DNA from 3 places in the Erwinia sp. AC075 genome. Region 1 is predicted to be linked to each of the others. Evidence: predicted binding sites of a transcription regulator. Region 1 holds the regulator's gene; each other region holds the start of a gene.
What was found. Region 1 encodes PhoB, which activates phosphate uptake and scavenging genes when phosphate is short. Its sites were predicted from a motif close to CTGTCATAAAACTGNCNNAT; they were not measured.
Positions count from the first base shown of each region.

Region 1 (4,503 bases):
CCTTTCACTTCAAATTCAACCTCGGCCAGACATTCTGAGGTGTCGCGGGTCATCAAATCGTTCTGCGTCTGCGAGAGTTTCCCCAGCCGCGACGTCTCGTGGTACAGCGCCAGGCAGATGGCATCCAGCAGGGTGGTTTTTCCCGCGCCGGTCGGGCCGGTAATGGCAAACAAACCGTTGCTGGCAAAGGGCTCGGCGGTAAAATCTATCTTCCATTCGCCTTTAAGCGAGTTGAGGTTTTTGAACCGCAGCGTCAGGATTTTCACGGTTGCACCTCATCATCAATTTCTGCCAGCGTCAGGGTGAACAGCGCCGTCGCCCGCGCCAGCCGTTCAGGCTGTTCATTTTCTTCCAGCGCCAGACGGCGGCTAAACACCTCCTGCGCGCTGAGTTCGCTGAGGGTTTCATTGTTTTGCCGGTCGATAACCTGTTCCCGTTGCTCGCGGCTGCGGCGCAACAGCACCACCTCTACCGGCATTTCCTGGGTCAGTTCCTGAATACGCCGCTGAAGGTCGTTCAGCCACGCCTGGGTGGAAATCTCGATATCCAGCCACACCGGCTTGCCATCTTCACGCGGCGCAATCGCGGCCAGCTGCTGCTCAATCTCCTCCAGCGAGCCTTTGATCATCTGCATCGGCTGAAACAGCGGGACGGAGAGCGTTTCAACCTGGCTCAGCTTGCCGTCGGCAAAGTCGACCAGAAACACGCTTTTGTCTTTGCCCAACTCGTCAAAACTGAGCGGAATCGGGGAGCCGCTGTAGCGAATATGCTCCGTGTTGGCGATGCGCTGCGCGCGGTGGATATGGCCGAGCGCGATGTAATCCGCCGGGGGAAATGCCTGGGCCGGAAAAGCATCCAGCGTGCCGATATAGATATCGCGTACCGCATCACTTTTGGTCACGCCGACGGTGGTCAGATGGCCGGTAGCAATAATCGGCAACGGTAAATCCAGCCTTTGCCGCTCGGCCTGCGCCGCCTGCCAGCAGCGATCGTAATGCTGGGTGATGGCCTCCAGCAGGGTCTGCTGCTTCTCATGGCCAGACTGACCGGCCTGGCTGACGGTGATGTCACGCGGGCGAAGGAAGGGAATGGCGCACAGGACCGCGCCAGGTTCGCCATTGCGCTTATTCAGGATCACCACCTGCTGGGCGATATCGTCACTGGCCGCGGCGATCACCCGGGTGTTGAGACAGGCCAGCAGCTCACGCGATTCATTCAGCGTGGCGACGGAATCATGATTGCCACCCAGCACCACCAGCTGACAGCCGGTTTGCTGGAGGTTGACCACGAAACGGTTATACAGCTCGCGCGCATAGCTGGGCGGCGAACCGGTGTCGAAGATATCCCCCGCGATGATAATGGCATCTACCTGATGTTCCACCGCCTGAGCCAGCAGCCAGTCTGTAAAAGCCTGATGTTCCGGGGCGCGGCTTTTGGTGTAAAAAAATTGGCCCAGATGCCAGTCTGACGTGTGGATAATTCGCATGAGATCCCTTTAAGGCGCAAGGCAGAGTCGACGATTATAAACAGCAACGCGTAAAACCCCAGTCTGAATGACTGTAACCTTCACAAAAGTGTTATTAAACGGCGGCCCGGGCCGTGCTTTTTTCATAAAACTGTCATAAAACTGACGCATAATGACGCCGCAAATCCAGTGACATTCCGTCACAGTAGCAGGAGCAATAATGGCTAAGCGTATTCTGGTAGTCGAAGATGAAGCCCCAATCCGTGAGATGTTGTGTTTCGTGCTGGAGCAAAATGACTATCAACCGATAGAAGCGGAAGATTATGACAGTGCGGTCAATTTGCTTATCGAACCCTGGCCTGATTTGATCCTGTTGGACTGGATGCTCCCGGGTGGTTCAGGCATTCAGTTTATCAAGCATTTAAAGCGTGAAGCGATGACCCGCGACATTCCGGTGATGATGCTGACGGCGCGCGGTGAAGAAGAAGATCGCGTTCGCGGTCTGGAAGTGGGGGCTGACGACTATATTACCAAGCCGTTTTCGCCGAAAGAGTTGGTGGCGCGGATTAAAGCGGTGATGCGCAGGATCTCGCCAATGGCGGTGGAAGAAGTGATTGAGATGCAGGGACTGAGCCTGGATCCTTCGTCTCATCGCGTGATGTCAGACACCCAGCCGCTGGAAATGGGGCCGACGGAATACAAGCTGCTGCATTTCTTTATGACCCATCCTGAGCGGGTTTACAGCCGTGAGCAGTTGCTTAATCATGTCTGGGGCACTAACGTGTACGTCGAAGATCGTACCGTTGACGTTCATATTCGCCGCTTACGTAAAGCGCTGGAACTGACCGGGCACGATCGCATGGTGCAGACGGTTCGCGGAACAGGTTACCGTTTCTCTGCACGTTACTGATCGTTCGCACTGGAGTCTTCACCGTGTTGGAACGCCTCTCCTGGAAGAGATTGTTGCTGGAAGTGGTGCTCGCCTGCCTTCCGGCCCTGATTTTGGGGCTGCTGGTGGGCTACCTGCCCTGGCTGCTACTGGTATCGGTGTTAGCCGTTTTGGGCTGGCATTTCGCTAATTTACTTCGTTTATCCCACTGGCTGTGGATTGACCGCAGCATGACGCCACCGGCGGGGCGCGGCAGCTGGGAACCTCTCTTTTATGGCCTTTACCAGATGCAGGCGAGAAATCGCCGGCGTCGGCGTGAGCTGGGCCATCTGATCAAACGCTTTCGCAGTGGCGCCGAATCCTTACCTGATGCGGTGGTATTGACCACAGAAGAGGGCACCATTTTCTGGTGTAACGGCCTGGCGCAACAGATGCTGGGACTGCGCTGGCCGGAAGACAATGGTCAGAACATCCTTAACCTGCTGCGCTATCCCGAGTTTACCCGCTATGTGCGGCAGCGCGATTTTACCCGACCGCTGACGCTGGTGCTGAACAGCAATCGTCAGCTGGAATTCCGCGTAATGCCCTACTCGGAAGGGCAATGGCTGCTGGTGGCCCGTGATGTGACGCAGATGCATCAGCTTGAGGGTGCCCGGCGCAACTTCTTCGCTAACGTCAGCCATGAGCTACGCACGCCGTTAACGGTGCTGCAGGGCTATCTGGAGATGATGAACGATTCGGTGATGGAAGGCCCGCTGCGTGACAAGGCCCTGCACACCATGCAGGAGCAGACCCGCCGCATGGACGGCCTGGTGAAACAGTTGCTGACCCTGTCGCGGATTGAAGCCGCACCGGCGCTGGATCTGCAGGAAAAAGTCGACGTGCCGATGATGCTGCGTCTGCTGCAGCGTGAAGCGGAAACCCTGAGCCAGGGCCGGCACGAGATTCACTTCACGATGGACGCGGATTTGCGGGTGTATGGCAATGATGAACAGCTGCGCAGCGCCATCTCAAACCTGGTGTACAACTCGGTTAACCACACGCCGGCCGGCACGCGCATCGATATCAGCTGGCTGAGAACTCCACAGGGCGCGCAATTTAAGGTGAAGGATAACGGTCCGGGCATTGCACAAGAGCATATTCCCCGGCTGACCGAGCGCTTTTACCGCGTCGATAAGGCCCGTTCGCGGCAAACCGGCGGCAGCGGGCTTGGCCTGGCGATCGTCAAGCATGCGCTCAGCCACCACAACACCCGGCTGGACATCACCAGCCAGCCTGGCAAAGAGACCTGTTTCAGCTTCTCCTTACCACCAAGGTTGATTGTCAGCAGCGAGTTGGCACAGAATGCGGTTCGATGATCGTAGCGGAACCCTGTGATGAAAAAGCTGTTTCTGATGCTGCTGGCCTGTTTCAGCCTGACCACCCAGGCACAAGAGGGGATGCTGGCCGGTAACCTGACCAGCGTTGGCTCGGATACCCTCGGCAGCTTAATGACGCTGTGGGGCGATAGCTTCAACCGGCAGTTTCCGGGCGTAAATGTGCAGGTGCAGGCCGCTGGTTCCTCTACCGCACCCACCTCGCTGGCGGCCGGCGCGGCGCAGATTGGCGCAATGAGTCGCCCGATGCAGGCGGTTGAGCGCCAGCTGTTCGAGGACCGCTATGGCTATCCACCGCTGGCCGTGCCGGTGGCGATGGATGCGCTGGTGGTGGTGGTCAATCAGGACAACCCGATCAAGGGTCTGAATACGCAGCAGCTCGATGCGATCTTTTCCGTTACCCGGCGCTGTGGCGCGCTCTCCGCGGTGGATCGCTGGGGCGATGTGCAGTTAACTCAACCAAGCTGGGTGTCCCGTCCTTTGCAGCGTTTTGGCCGCAATTCCGCTTCCGGCACCTGGGGCTTTTTCAAGCAGCAGGCGTTGTGCAATGGCGATTTCCGCAATGATGTCGGGGAATATCCCGGCTCTGCGGCGGTGGTGCAGGCCGTGGCGGGCACGCTGAATGCCATTGGCTATGCCAGCATGGGCATTCATCTCAGCGGTGTGAAGACATTACCGGTGTCCCGCGATGGCCAGAACTGGGTGGCGCCGGATGCGGCCAATATTCGCAGCGGCCGTTATCCTTACGCCCGCAAGCTGTACCTGTACGTCAA
Region 1 is NZ_CEEDEU010000001.1:2,593,223-2,597,725, reverse strand. It holds gene AC0IXH_RS12400 (AAA family ATPase) at 1-266, opposite strand, end outside; gene sbcD (exonuclease subunit SbcD) at 263-1,486, opposite strand; gene phoB (phosphate response regulator transcription factor PhoB) at 1,686-2,375, shown strand; gene phoR (phosphate regulon sensor histidine kinase PhoR) at 2,399-3,712, shown strand; gene AC0IXH_RS12380 (PstS family phosphate ABC transporter substrate-binding protein) at 3,731-4,503, shown strand, end outside.

Region 2 (4,503 bases), 1.0 Mb from region 1:
CACTTTGTTCAGCATGATGCGCATGGCGTGGACGGCAGCACCGTCTGCGGCGTTTTTGTCACCGCGTCCCAGCCACTTGTAGCCTGCCAGAGCAGCGGCTTCCGTTACGCGTGAAAATTCAATGGCGAGTTCTCGTTTCATGATTGGCCTCGGGAAATGTTGAGGCGGAAAGTTTATCACAGCGGGGAAGCGGGGGAGGGGGAAAAGCCCGTAGCCGGGAGGCCACGGGCAATTTTCAGACTTACGAGTCGTCCTGATCTTCCCACGCCTGGGCGCGAGAAACGGCTTTTTTCCAGCCGGCATAGAGGTAGTTACGCTGAGTGGTTTCGATGCTTGGGCGGAACTCACGCTCAATCACCGCTTTTTCACGCACTTCATCCAGATCTGACCAGAAACCGACGGCCAGGCCAGCCAGGTACGCTGAACCTAACGCGGTCACTTCCAGCACTTCAGGGCGCTCAACACGCGTACCCAGAATGTCGGACTGGAACTGCATCAGGAAGTTGTTGGCAACCGCACCACCATCCACACGCAGAGACTGCAGGCGGGTATTGGCATCGATCTGCATTGCTTCCAACACGTCACGCGTCTGATAAGCAATCGACTCCAGCGTGGCACGGATGATGTGGTTAGCATTCGCACCGCGCGTCAGGCCGAAGATCGCGCCACGGGCATACGGGTCCCAGTAAGGAGCACCCAGGCCGGTAAAGGCAGGCACCATATAAACGCCGTTGCTGTCCTTCACCTTAGTCGCAAAGTACTCGGAGTCGGTTGCATCGCCGATCAGTTTCATCTCATCGCGCAGCCACTGGATAGAGGCACCGCCGATAAATACCGCGCCTTCCAGTGCGTAGTTCACTTCACCGCGTGGGCCACAGGCGATGGTGGTCAACAGGCCGTTGGTTGAGGTCACCGCTTCGGTACCGGTGTTCATTAACATAAAGCAGCCGGTGCCGTAGGTATTTTTTGCCATACCCGGCTGAACACACATCTGGCCGTACAGCGCCGCCTGCTGGTCACCGGCGATACCGGCGATTGGAATACGCGTACCGCCTTTACCACCAATGTTGGTCTGGCCGTACACTTCAGAAGACGATTTCACTTCTGGCAGCATTTCACGCGGGATATCGAGGATATCCAACATGCGCTGATCCCACTCCAGCTTGTGGATGTTAAACATCATGGTACGCGAGGCGTTGGTGTAATCGGTGATGTGCACCCGTCCCTGCGTCATTTTCCACACTAGCCAGGAGTCAACCGTACCGAACAGCAGCTCGCCACGTTTCGCACGATCGCGTGAGCCTTCCACGTGGTCGAGGATCCACTTCACCTTGGTACCGGAGAAGTAAGGATTAATCACCAGGCCGGTGGTGTGCTGGATATACTCTTCCAGCCCTTCTTTTTTCAGTTTTGCACAGTAGTCAGCGGTGCGCGGATCCTGCCAGACGATAGCGTTGTAGATCGGCTTGCCGGTCTCTTTGTCCCAGATAATGGTGGTTTCACGCTGGTTGGTGATACCGATCGCGGCAATCTCGTCTGAACGAATATCGGCATGCGCCAGCACTTCTACCAGCGTGGAGCTCTGGGAAGCCCAGATATCCATCGGGTCATGCTCAACCCAGCCGGGCTTAGGATAAATTTGCTGAAATTCGCGCTGGGAGACGGCAACGATGTTGGAGTCATGATCCAGGATCACGGCACGAGAGCTGGTCGTCCCCTGATCGAGCGCGACAATGTATTTTTTTTCTATGGTCATAATTCATTCCTGATGGTGTAAAGGGTTAGCACTTACGCTTTACGCTGCTCAGCACGCGCTATCGTCTTCTCGTCTTTCTTTACTACAGCTGCGCCAGGCAGGTTACGGGCAATCAGATAGCGATAGCCAACTGCGCCCAGGCTGGCACCCACAATCGGTCCAAAGATCGGCACGAGGAAATACGGGATATCACGGCCACCGGTAAAGGCGACGTTACCCCAACCCGCAAGCCAGGCAAAGAGTTTCGGTCCGAAATCACGCGCCGGGTTCAGTGCGAAGCCGGTCAGTGGACCCATTGAGCCACCGATTACCGCAATCAGCAGGCCAATCAGCAGCGGAGCCATCGGACCGCGAGGCAGGCCGTTACCGTCATCGGTCAGCGCCATAATCAGGCCCATCATCACCGCGGTGATCACCGCTTCAACCAGGAAGGCCTGGCCAACGCCGATGTGCGGATTTGGATAGGTGGAGAAGATCCCAGCCAAATCGAGGCTCTCGATACTGCCGCGCACCATCTGATGCGATTGCTCGTAATCAAAGAACAGATTGTAGTAGAGACCGTAAACCAGTGCGGCGGAGCAGAAGGCACCGGCGATTTGTGCCAGAATGTACGGCACAACTTTACGGCGTTCGAAATTGGCGAACAGGCAGAGTGCAATGGTCACTGCAGGATTCAGATGCGCGCCGGAGATAGCGGCGCTGAGGTAGATGGCCATCGCAACGGCAATCCCCCAGATGATACTGATTTCCCACTGACCAAAACTTGCACCAGCCAGTTTCATGGCGGCGACACAGCCGGCACCAAAGAAGATAATGGTGGCGACACCAAGGAATTCGGCGATGCACTGCCCTTTGAGCGTGCTTGTTGCTGTCTGACTCATGATGACATTTCCTGAAGGCGAGGTTTAATGTTGTACTTCGTTTTTTTCTCACTCCCTGAGCCGCCCAAATCTTATGTAGGGCTGATGTAAATTTATCGTTAACGAGCATAAACGAGAAATAGCGAAATCAAAAGTTGTGTGCTGTGTCATAAAAATGAGCGTTTTCGCGTCTTTTTGCTTTCCTGAAACAACATTTCAATTTTCCATTTGGTGATTTTTATCCCAAATCGTTAACATTAGCCCCGCAAATACTGCGGGTAATGTTGCAGATTCCAGGTCTATGCTGAAAATTGTTACAGTCTGCACCCTGTGCGGGTTCGCTACTGGACTTGGGGCGCGGGTCTACTTACAATCGGGGAAGCGTTGTTATCCGTGGAATCCCGGCTTATCCCCTCATGATCTGCGGCTGGCAACATCAACGCCTGGCGATTTGGAGAGGTCTTTTACAATGTCATTTGAAGTGTTCGAGAAACTGGAAGCGAAAGTACAACAGGCGATTGATACCATCACCCTGTTACAGATGGAAATTGAAGAGCTGAAAGAGCAGAACAACAACCTGAATCAGCAGGTTCAGCAGGCTGCAGGGAATAGCGAATCAGTGGTGCGTGAGAACCAGCACCTGAAAGAAGAGCAGCTTGTCTGGCAGGAGCGTTTGCGCGCCCTGTTGGGAAAAATGGAAGAAGTCTGATTTAACGGTCAGCAGAGAAACGGGTGCCAGTGGCACCCGTTTTTTTTATTCGATATCGAGCGGATCTTCGGAAAGGATAATGCCAGTGTTGTCGGCGTAGAGATGATCGCCGGAGAAGAAAGTGACGCCACCGAAGTTGACGCGAATATCGCTCTCGCCAATGCCTTCACCCGCAGCACCGACCGGAATGGCAGCAATCGCCTGAATGCCAATATCCAGCTCTTCCAGATCGTCAACCTGACGTACGGAACCGTACACCACAATGCCTTCCCATTCGTTCTGCAGTGCCAGCCTGGCCAGCGCCGCATCAATCAGCGCACGACGCACTGAACCGCCGCCATCAACCAGCAGCACACGACCTCGCCCGTTTTCCTCCAGCAGATCGTACAACAGCCCGTTGTCCTCGAAACATTTTACCGTGATGATTTGCCCGCCAAACGACGTACGGCCACCGAAGTTTGAAAAGAGCGGTTCAACGACGTTCACATCTTCGTGATAGATGTCGCAGAGTTCAGAAGTATCATATTTCATAAGGGTTTCGTCTGTTTGCCACAGGAACTCTAAGTATATCGCTTTCTCGCCGCTGTTGGCAAAATCATCAATTGTTAAAAGTTGCGATGAGTCAAACACATCGCAGTTAATTGAGGACCAGCCCGAGCGAGAAAAGCAGGTTGAGTAACAGGGCGGATTTCACGGTTTTCGCCAGCATAGGACGCATGGCAACGGCGGAAGGCTGCTGCGTAATGTAGCGGGCCTGTCTGAACAGCAACGGTGCGGAGAGCAGGAATAACCAGCCGGCGAGATTCAGCGAAGTGAGCAGGGCAAAAACCGCGCAGCACAGCACGGCCGCGGTGAGGATCAGCTGATGATAGCGCCTGGCGCCACTCGCCCCTAAGCGCACCGCCAGGGTAAACTTGCCATGCTGCTGGTCGCTTTCAATATCGCGCATGTTATTGACGTTAAGCACCGCGACCGCCATCAGCCCACAGGCTGTGGCAGGTAACAGCAGTAGCAGGGAGAGTTGATGGGCCTGAAGATAGTAGCTGCCCATTACCCCAAGCCAGCCGAAGAAAATTAATACCGACGCATCGCCCAACCCTAAATAGCCATAGGGTTTCTTGCCGACGGTGTAAGCGATGGCGGCGACGATCGCCACCGCGCCCAGCGCAATAAAGCCC
Region 2 is NZ_CEEDEU010000001.1:3,625,397-3,629,899, reverse strand. It holds gene glpX (class II fructose-bisphosphatase) at 1-141, opposite strand, end outside; gene glpK (glycerol kinase GlpK) at 242-1,756, opposite strand; gene AC0IXH_RS17055 (MIP/aquaporin family protein) at 1,789-2,637, opposite strand; gene zapB (cell division protein ZapB) at 3,086-3,325, shown strand; gene rraA (ribonuclease E activity regulator RraA) at 3,371-3,856, opposite strand; gene AC0IXH_RS17040 (1,4-dihydroxy-2-naphthoate polyprenyltransferase) at 3,963-4,503, opposite strand, start outside.
Region 2: AC0IXH_RS17055 (MIP/aquaporin family protein) is a predicted target of PhoB. The motif match lies at 2,781-2,800, and genes of this name have one in related genera.

Region 3 (4,503 bases), 940 kb from region 1:
TGGGTGATGGCCTGTGGAGTCGGCTGTATGCCGCCGTGCGCGATGGTGAACAGCGTCAGCCGGTGACCGAAGCCTTTATCCGTTCTGCCCGCCAGCATGCCTGCGATCATCTGCCGCTGGTCAGAGACGCTTCTCAGCCCGGTGCCGCACTGCCCTCTCCGCTGACCCACTCCTGATTTACCTGCCAGCCTGAATCGCTGGTGGGTTTTCCTGTATCAACGGCCATTTGTCACTATAATGCGCACAACAGCCTTTGATCCCTGATGAGATTTTTATGACTAATAACGACGTTCTGCGCAGCGTGCGCTTCATGCTTAACCTGAGCGATGCGCAGGTTGTGGCAATTTTGGCGCTGGCAGAAACAGAAGTCACCGAAGCCGAAATCAACAGCTTCCTGAAGAAAGACGATGAAGACGGTTTCCGTGAATGCCCGGATGTGATTATGGGCTACTTCCTGAATGGCCTGATTTTCCAGCGCCGCGGCAAAAGTGAAGATGCACCAGAGCCGTCCATCGAGCGCAAGATGACCAATAACATCATGATGAAGAAGCTGCGCGTGGCGTTCGATCTGAAAACCACCGACATTCTCGACATTCTGAAGATGGCGGATTTTGCGGTGGGACAGTCTGAGATTGGGGCGATTTTCCGCAAGCCGGGTCACAAAAACTACCGCGAGTGCGGCGATCAGATCCTGCGTAACTTCCTGAAAGGACTGACCATGAAAATCCGTCCTGCGGTTGTGCCAAAAGCCAAGTAAGTCATAACGGGCAGCAGCAGTCTGCCCGTTTTTCCTGCCCGTTATCCCCGCACGTTCCCCATGCTATCGGCCTTTCACGATCCAGTGTCGGTGCACCAGCAATGAAGCGAAAATAACCGCGGCACCAATAATAAAGCTCGGCCAGTGTGGCTGCTGCTGCCAGATCGCCAGGTTCACCAGCAGTCCGGCGGGCACATGCATGTTGTTCATGATCCCCAGCGTGCCGGCATCAACCTGCGTCGCACCATAGTTCCACATAAAGTAGCCCAGCCCAGACGCCACCACACCCAGCCAGATCAAAATGCCCCACTGCAGCGAAGTTGTCGGTAATTTTTGCGGATTTCCCCACATAAACCACGCCACAACGGCAATCATCGCCGCGCCCAGATAGAACCAGGAGAACGCGGTGTGCTGCGGTACCGGCCGGATTTCCTGCAGGCGCTTATACCCGACCATGCCAATGGCAAAGATGAGGTTCGCCAGTTGCACCAGCATCAGGCCGAACCAGAAATGATCGCTGACTTTGTCGTAGCGGATGATAGCCGCGCCGCCCACCGCCAGCATCGCGCTAAGGGCATAGCCCCAGCGCACGCCGCGGCCGGTCAGCAAATCATAAACCAGCGTCACGTACAGCGGCGTCATCACCGTAAACAGCAGGAATTCCTGCACGCTGAGGTAGAGATAGGCCTGGAAACTGATCAGATACATGATGCCGAGCTGCAATGCGCCCACCGCCATGTACATCAGGATGGTCGAGGCCCGATAGCCACGCCAGCGCAGAAACGGCAGGAACACCACCGCCGCCAGCACTAGGCGCACTAATACCGAAAATACGCTATCGACCTGGCCCGCCAGGTATTCGCCAATCAGGCTAAAAGAAAATGCCCACAAAATTGTGGTGACAATCAGTAACGTCACAATGGAAGACCCTGCTGCGAAAAGTGCGCCCAGTGTAACGAAATGACCGAAGTTGCAGGAAAGTATTTAGTTTACATCTGGCGCTTTTTCATCCTTTCGCACTGTCATAAAAATGTAACATTTGCGTAAACCTTCACAGTCTCAACAGCAGAAAACCCCTATCCTGTGCGCGAAATGGAACATCCCTACGCCCTTTGACGGACGGATCGATGACGTGAGGCGTCCGCGGAGGTTAAAACAACAAGAACGTCGCCATTGGAGGCTTATATGTTAAGTATTTTCAAACCGGCATCTCATCAGCCGCGCGTTGAAGCCAGCCAGGTGGATCCGCTCTACCGCAAGCTACGCTGGCAAATCTTCCTCGGTATATTCTTCGGTTACGCCGCCTACTATCTGGTGCGTAAAAACTTCGCGCTGGCCATGCCCTACCTGATTGAACAGGGATTCTCACGGGGCGATCTCGGCTTCGCGTTATCCGGTATTTCTATCGCTTACGGTTTTTCCAAATTCATTATGGGATCGGTCTCGGACCGCTCTAATCCCCGCTATTTCCTGCCCGCCGGTTTGATCCTGGCCGCTGCGGTGATGCTGTTTATGGGCTTTGTGCCCTGGGCTACGTCCAGCATCATGGTGATGTTTGTCCTGCTGTTTCTCTGCGGCTGGTTCCAGGGCATGGGCTGGCCACCGTGCGGGCGAACCATGGTTCACTGGTGGTCACAGAAAGAGCGTGGCGGCATTGTGTCGGTGTGGAACTGTGCACATAACGTTGGCGGCGGCATCCCACCGTTGCTGTTCCTGCTGGGCATGGCGTGGTTTAACGACTGGAAAGCAGCGCTCTATATGCCGGCGTTCGGCGCGATTCTGGTGGCTGTTTTTGCCTTTGCGCTGATGCGAGACACGCCACAATCCTGTGGTTTGCCGCCGATTGAAGAGTACAAGAACGACTATCCGGTGGATTACGATGAGAAGCATGAAGAGGAGCTGACCGCTAAGCAGATCTTTATGCAGTACGTTCTGCCGAACAAACTGCTGTGGTACATCGCGCTGGCGAACGTGTTCGTGTATCTGCTGCGTTACGGCATCCTCGACTGGTCACCGACCTACCTGAAAGAGGTTAAGCACTTCGCGCTGGATAAATCCTCCTGGGCATATTTCTTCTACGAATACGCCGGGATCCCAGGAACGTTGCTGTGCGGCTGGATGTCGGACAAAGTCTTTAAGGGCAATCGCGGAGCGACCGGGGTGTTCTTTATGGTGCTGGTGACCATTGCCACGGTGATTTACTGGATGAATCCCGCAGGCAATCCGGGGATCGATATGGCCTGTATGATCGTCATCGGCTTCCTGATTTATGGCCCGGTTATGCTGATTGGACTGCATGCGCTGGAACTGGCACCGAAAAAGGCGGCAGGCACGGCGGCAGGCTTTACAGGTTTGTTTGGTTACCTTGGCGGATCGGTCGCGGCAAGCGCGATTGTCGGTTATACCGTGGATTACTTTGGCTGGGACGGCGGCTTTATCATCATGATTGGCGGCTGCGTGCTGGCGGTGATCTTCCTGCTGCTGACCATGCTCAGTGAAAACAAACATAAACAGCAGCTGAAGTCGGCTGAATAACGTGAGACCGCCCCGGATGCGGGGCGGTTATTACGGCTTACACGTTGTACATCTTGCGCAGGTAATGCGGCACCGCGTTATCCGCGTTGCTGCCAATCACTTCCAGCTCCGGCAGGAAATCTTTCAGGCGCTGGTGAGAGTTGCTCATGATGCAGCCTTTGCCCGCCATGCTCAGCATCTCTTTATCATTCATGCCGTCACCAAAGGAAATGCAGTCCTTCAGGCTGTAACCCAGCGATTGCGAGACGGCATCCAGCGCGTGGCCTTTAGAGACGCCACCCGCCATCACTTCCAGACAGGTTGGCAGCGAGAAACTGACGTTAACCCGGTCACCCCAGCGTGCGATCAGCGCTTCTTCCAGCGGGATCAGCAGTTCGGGCTTACCACAGGTAAAGAACACCTTGCTGATGCCATCGGTTGGCAGCGAACCCGGCTGATAGATCTGATAGTTGAAGTCGGACTCACGGAAAAAATCCATCTCTTCAGGGCGATTGCGGTTCAGGAACCACTCTTCATCGCGATAGACGTTGGTGAAGATGTCCTGATGGTCGTGGTGCATCGCAAACAACTCACTGGCGATGTCTTCATCCAGGTTGTGGCTGAACACCAGCTCGCCGGCGGTATTGTGCACGCGAGCGCCGTTGGAGGTGATCATAAACGCATCAATCCCCAAGCTGTCGCGCATCTGGGCGACATCGATATAGTGACGGCCGGTGGCAAAAATAAAGTTCACGCCTTTGCGGGTCAGCAGCGGCAGCGTTTCACGGGCGAAGGAGGAGAGACGGTGATCCGGAGACAACAGGGTGCCATCAAGATCGGAAGCAACGATAGGGTACATAAAACCTCTGGTTTGTCTGTTATCGGGCATGCTTTCTTGCCCGCTAATGAGAGTCATATCTGAGTCGTGCACAATTAGGGATGTCTGGAAAAAAACGCGACGATCGCGTCCAGCGCTTCGGCACGCATGCTGTCTTTTTCAAACAAGATCTCATGACGCGCGCCGTCGATAACAAACGGTTTTCCCCCTTCGCAGGGTTGCCCCGCAGTGGTCATGGCCTGACAGAATAAATCCTGGGCCCGGTTATCCACCACCTTGTCCGCACCGGCCTGCAGCAGCAGCAGCGGCGTGGTGATTTCTTTCGCTTTCTCTAAAATGCTTTGTCCGGCCAGCACGCCTTCACGCACCCAATGGTAGGTTGGACCACCTACCC
Region 3 is NZ_CEEDEU010000001.1:3,530,262-3,534,764, forward strand. It holds gene metR (HTH-type transcriptional regulator MetR) at 1-176, shown strand, start outside; gene AC0IXH_RS16600 (YehS family protein) at 275-757, shown strand; gene AC0IXH_RS16605 (carboxylate/amino acid/amine transporter) at 821-1,675, opposite strand; gene glpT (glycerol-3-phosphate transporter) at 1,943-3,292, shown strand; gene yigL (sugar/pyridoxal phosphate phosphatase YigL) at 3,330-4,130, opposite strand; gene pldB (lysophospholipase L2) at 4,205-4,503, opposite strand, start outside.
Region 3: glpT (glycerol-3-phosphate transporter) is a predicted target of PhoB. The motif match lies at 1,777-1,796, and genes of this name have one in related genera.